Linked DNA regions of Adhaeribacter arboris. Each later gene encodes a partner of the first gene's protein in a complex. Links are inferred from orthologs where the notes say so. Each region holds a gene or a part of one and is shown in the gene's direction. Other genes may lie near its edges.

The links. Proteins that work in one complex are often made in the same cells at the same time.
Region 2: the proteins of prfA (region 1) and prmC are in contact, whole or in part, in a crystal structure (PDB 2B3T), measured with the Escherichia coli proteins. The link is inferred for Adhaeribacter arboris from one-to-one orthologs.

The regions. Positions count from the first base shown.
Region 1 is NZ_PYFT01000001.1:4,377,184-4,380,140, reverse strand. The notes cover bases 1-2,881. They hold prfA (peptide chain release factor 1), read left to right. Parts: upstream 1-846; coding sequence 847-1,917; downstream 1,918-2,881. Other genes in these bases: AHMF7605_RS17815 (hypothetical protein), read left to right, coding at 2,076-2,881; AHMF7605_RS17825 (c-type heme family protein), read right to left, coding at 1-658. Outside these bases: more of AHMF7605_RS17815, read left to right, coding at 2,882-2,957. UniProt on the Escherichia coli protein: Peptide chain release factor 1 directs the termination of translation in response to the peptide chain termination codons UAG and UAA.
Region 2 is NZ_PYFT01000001.1:4,611,941-4,614,812, forward strand. The notes cover bases 77-2,872. They hold prmC (peptide chain release factor N(5)-glutamine methyltransferase), read left to right. Parts: upstream 77-939; coding sequence 940-1,806; downstream 1,807-2,872. Other genes in these bases: ribD (bifunctional diaminohydroxyphosphoribosylaminopyrimidine deaminase/5-amino-6-(5-phosphoribosylamino)uracil reductase RibD), read right to left, coding at 77-781; AHMF7605_RS18765 (acyltransferase), read left to right, coding at 1,952-2,542; AHMF7605_RS18770 (nucleotide sugar dehydrogenase), read left to right, coding at 2,546-2,872. Also shown: more of ribD, read right to left, coding at 1-76. UniProt on the Escherichia coli protein: Methylates the class 1 translation termination release factors RF1/PrfA and RF2/PrfB on the glutamine residue of the universally conserved GGQ motif, i.e. on 'Gln-235' in RF1 and on 'Gln-252' in RF2.

The DNA.
Region 1 (2,957 bases):
TAAAGCGTACGTACCACATTCCGGCCCAGTCGCCCGTTTGATAACCCGCGTGCGGGGTGGCAAAATTTGCTGGCAAAGCTTTTTGATTTTCCAGTTGTAAGGTTTTTTCTGGTTGGCCGTGGCATTGTAAACAAAGCGAATTAGCCATTACAATTGGTTTAGTGTAGAGTAATTCGGTAGTACCTACCCGGGTTACTTGAGGCTCTAAAATCTGCTTTTGCTTACTTAGAGCCGCATATTGTTGTAATTGTTCCTGCAAAAGCAAACTAGCTGGGTCGGTAGCAGAGTTTGGCCAGGCTTTACTTGTGCGGCCTAAATTGGCCTGGTACTTCTTCGCCATTTCTTGTACGGCCGGATACCTTTCTAATTGGCGGTAATTTAAGGCGGCTTTAAAGTTGCCGGAATCTAAGGTGGCTTGTAAATAAGCAAGCATTTGTTGTTCTGTGGTTTGAATAAGGCTATCGCCTACCCGGCGGGTTTCCTGTAAAATCATGGGGCCAGTAATGCGTTTTACCAGGTGTCGTTCCATTTCTTCGGCTATTTCCTTCCCGTTAGGGAGTTTTTTAGGTTCACAGCTACCGTTAACCAATAAACTAATAATAGGTAAAAGCAAGCGAAGAGCAGACAGTTGCTTATTCAGAAAAGAACGAATCGGCATAAATAAAGGTTTAATACTAGTAAAACTTACCGGTCGGTTAAAGGGTTATAATACCTGCAAATATCAGCGTTAGGTAAAAAGAAACAAAAAGAAGTAGTAGGTTGCTCTAGCGGCAATTTACCAGTTTCCGCCACGACTAACCGGTAATTTTTTATTATCTTTGCGTTTTAAAACAGATACTTACCGTTATGTTAGATAAGTTAGAGGCTATTAAAGAGCGTTTCGACGAAGTAAATCAGCTTTTACAACAACCCGAAAGCATGAGCGACATGAAAAAATATAAGTCGCTTAATAAAGAATACAAAGACCTCGAAAAGATTGTAATCGAGTACAAAAAATACCAAAATCTACTCGGCAATATCGAGAATGCGAAGCAAGTAATTGCCACCGAAAAAGACGAAGAGTTTCGGGAAATGGCGAAAGAAGAACTTGACGAACTGTATCCGCAGTTAGAAGAAATGGAAGAAGGTATCAAAAACCTGCTCATTCCAAAAGACCCAGACGATAGTAAAAATATTATTATTGAAATCCGGGCCGGTGCCGGCGGTGACGAAGCTTCTATTTTTGCCGGCGATTTACACCGGATGTATTCTCGTTTGGCCGAGAAACAAGGCTGGCGCATGGAGCTGATTGACGCTCAGGAAGGTACTTCCGGAGGGTATAAAGAAATTATTAGCAGTATTTCCGGCGAAGATGTTTACGGCAAAATGAAGTTCGAGTCGGGAGTGCACCGAGTACAGCGCGTACCCGCCACTGAAACGCAAGGCCGGATTCATACTTCGGTAGCCAGCGTGGTAGTATTACCCGAAGTAGAAGAGTTCGATATTGAACTGGACATGAACGAGATTCGGAAAGATTTATTCTGTGCCTCCGGACCAGGCGGCCAGTCGGTAAATACGACGTATTCGGCGGTTCGTTTAACCCACTTGCCAACCGGTATTATGGCCCAATGTCAGGACCAGAAGTCACAGATTAAAAACTACGAGAAGGCCCTGAAAGTATTGCGTTCCCGGATTTACGAAGTAGAACTGGCTAAAAAGAACGAAGAAATGGGCGCCCAGCGGAAAAGCATGGTAGGCGGCGGCGACCGTTCCGATAAAATCCGGACCTATAATTATCCGCAAGGCCGCGTAACCGATCACCGCATTGGCTATACCGTTTATAACCTGCCAAACGTAATGGACGGCCAAATTGATGACTTTATTGAAGAATTACGTATTGCTGAAAATGCGGAGCGCCTGAAGGAAGGGGTTGCGTAAAAGAGTTACAAGTTGCAAGTTGATTTTTATAGAGCATAACAGAGTAGCGGGTGTAAAGAACTCGCTACATTTGTTTTAAGGTAACGGCAAATTAAAAATTAACTTCTACCCTACAATTATTATACTTAATAGATAAAGGTTATTCTAATTCAGTGCTATTGATTAAAAGGCTGCGACTTCATAAAGTTTGGGTTTTCTTTTTGCTTAAAGATGGAGGCAAATTATTTCCGCAACGGCTTTTGTTTGGCTTCCTGTTTTGGTTGTTTATTTACGCATTAGCTTCTTGCGAACCGAAAGAAGAAATTATTACTACGGATACTAGTGCCCAGCTGGAGTTTTCTACTGATTCGGTAAAGTTTGATACGGTTTTTGTCAATACCACAAGTGTAAGCCGGGCAGTTTGGGTGTATAATCGCCATTCAAAGGCAGTAAAAATAACCGAGATAAAGCTGGGACTGGCCAACCCGGCTTACAGATTAGTTGTGGATGGCCAGGAAACGAATCAGGTAAATAATATTTTATTGCGCGGCGAGGATAGTTTGCTCGTAGTAATAAAAGTTAAAATTCCTCCAACGCCAGATACAGCCGCTTTTATCCAAACGGATGTTCTTTCGTTTTTAACCAATACGAATCGCCAACGAGTAGCCTTAGTTAGTTATGGGCAAAATGCCTACTTCCATTCCAAAACCGAAATTACAGTAAATACTATCTGGAAAGCCGATAAACCGCATGTGGTGTATGGTTCGGTAAATGTAGCAGCCGGAGTAAAGCTGGAAATTGAAAAAGGAGCTAAAATTTACTTTCATAAAGATGCGGCTTTAGTAATAAACGGCCGCTTAGAAGTAAAAGGCGCAGCGAATAAACGCGTTTTATTTACCGGCGATCGGCGGGAACGATTATATGCGGCTGTTCCCGGGCAATGGCAAGGCATTAAGTTTGAAGCCACGAGTACTAATAATAGCATCCAATTTGCCGATATTAAAAATGCTACCTTCGGGCTTTGGGTAGCTAATCCAGATCAGGACGAAACCGATTATGAT
Region 2 (2,872 bases), 230 kb from region 1 along the record:
TTTTTACGTACTCCAGGTTAGGGTTATGCTCGTGGCGTTCGTAGTTGTAAACCAGAGTAGGCTGTTTTTTATCGAATATATGCAAGGTAGGCGGCAGGCGTAAATCTTTATCCATTACTATCCGGATGGGAGCATTGCCCGTCCACTCACGTACATTTAATTGGGGATTATCCGATAAAGCCGTACGAGTACCCACCATTATGGCTTGTTCTTCGGTGCGCCATTTATGCACTAACTTTTTGGCCAGCGGCCCACTGATAGCGGTTGGTTCTCCGTTGGGCCGGGAGATAAAACCATCGGCGGTTTCGGCCCATTTCAATATAATATACGGTCGCTTGTGCCGGTGAAAAGTGAAAAATCGTTTGTTTAATTCTGATCCTTCTTCCTCTAATAAGCCCACGTGCACTTCGCAACCGGCATCTAATAACTTCCTAATGCCCCGGCCGGCAACCAAGGGATTAGGGTCGGTGTTGCAGATAAAGATGCTCCGTATGCCGTGCTCAATTAAAAAATCGGCGCAGGGAGGCGTTTTCCCGTAATGCGAACAAGGCTCCAGGGTTACGTATACTTTACAATGAGGTAGTAAACTTTTATCGGCCAAACTGTTGATGGCATTTACTTCGGCGTGCGGCTCGCCGTATTTTTGGTGCCAACCTTCCCCAATAATTTTACCTTTATACGTTACCACACAGCCAACCATCGGGTTGGGCCGGGTAGTGTTGTGGCCGAGAGCAGCCAGTTCTAATGCCCGCCGCATGTATAATTCATCTGCAAATCTCATTTCAGAAATCCCTATTTTTGTAAAGTAAGTGATGAACGGAAGGAAACAAATATTTTCATCTTTACCGGATGCGCTGTTCTTTGGTTTACCACTCGCCGCTTACAACTTAAAACCTTCTAATTAAACTACTCCAACATACACCTTAAAAATTACTTTGTTTGAAAAATTTGCAAAATCTGTTGGATTATCTGACGCAGGAACTAAACTTGATTTACGATCTCTCCGAAGCAAATAGTATTGCCTGGTTATTGGTAGAGCACGAGCTAGGCTGGAACCGGACGCAAATTAGCCTACGCAAACAAGAACCTATTTCTCCGGAAATCTGGCAGAAATTTACGCCGTATCTGCAACGCTTGCAAAACCACGAGCCCTTGCAGTATATTACCGGGTACGCCCATTTTTACGATTTAGAATTACGGGTAACCCCCGATGTGCTGATTCCGCGACCCGAGACCGAAGAATTAGTGCAACTTACCATTCAGGAAAATAAAAGCTTACCAGATCTGCAAATACTGGATGTGGGTACGGGAAGCGGTTGCATTGCTATTGCTTTAAGTAAGAATTTGCCGCAGGCTACCGTGTACGGGCTGGATGTGTCGGAGCCGGCTTTAGCGGTAGCCCGCGGTAATGCCGAGCAGTATCAGTTGCCTATCCATTGGTTGCAGCACGATATTTTTACATCACCCTTGCCGTTGCCGCCGCAGAGCCTGCATGTACTGGTAAGTAATCCACCCTACGTGCTGGAAAGTGAGAAAAACCTGATGCGCCGGAATGTGCTCGATTTTGAACCGCCTTTGGCCTTGTTTGTGCCCGATACCGATGCGCTTATTTATTACCAACGGATTGCCGAAGTAGCGCAGCAGTTACTGTTACCCGCCGGTAAGCTTTACTTTGAAATAAACGAAAAGTATGCTACCGCTTTAGAAACACTATTGCAAGAATATCACTTTCAAAACATCCGGACTCATACCGATTTATTCGGGAAAGATCGTTTTGTGTCGGCGGCGTATCCGGACACTAAATGATTGGAATTGAATAAATAAAAGAATATAAAATCTGTCTATTTTCAAATTTAGTACTTAACTAATAAATATGTCGGTAAAGAGAACTTTTTTAGGCACCAATTGCTTAGCTTTGGGGCTTATACCTGGTTCGCTTTAATGCGCTGATATGGATTTAACTCCTGCTTACCTGGCCCACGAAACCGCCGTTATCGACGATAATTGTATTATTGGGGAAGGTACCCGGATTTGGCATTTTTCTCACATTATGTCGGGCTGCCGCATTGGGGAGCAGTGTGCTATTGGGCAAAATGTAGTAATATCGCCGGAAGTAATTTTGGGCAATAAGGTAAAGGTGCAAAATAACGTTTCGGTACACAGCGGCGTAATCTGCGAAGACGAGGTTTTTTTAGGGCCGTCGGTGGTTTTTACCAATATTAAAAATCCGCGTAGCGCTATCAGCCGTCGGCATCAATACCAGAAAACAGTAGTAAAAAAAGGCGCTACTTTAGGGGCCAACAGTACCATTTTGTGCGGTATCACCATCGGGGAATATGCTTTTATTGGCGCCGGCTCGGTTGTAACCAAATCGGTATTACCTTATGCGCTCGTATACGGCAATCCGGCTCGGCAACACGGCTGGATGAGCGCCTTTGGGCACCGCTTAAAATTCAACGAACAAGGTATGGCTACGTGTCCGGAAAGTCAGGAAAAGTATGAGTTAAACCAAAACCAAGTTATCCGAATTTCTCCCTCTTAAAATATGTACGATAAGTTAGTAAAGAAAGAAGCTACTTTGGCGGTAATTGGGTTGGGCTACGTTGGCTTGCCCATTGCGTTAGAGTTTGCGAAAAAGTTAAAAGTAATTGGATTCGATATTCACGCGGGGCGCGTTGAAATGATGCGCAACCACGTGGACCCCAGCGGCGAGCTCGCAGCCGAAGATTTTGCAGGCTGCGATATTACTTTTACCCATGAGTTGGCGGTTTTGCGCGAGGCTACTTTTTTTATTGTGGCCGTTCCTACCCCCATTGATGCCCATGCCTTACCGGATTTGAAACCGCTTATCGGCGCTTCTATCTCCGTGGGC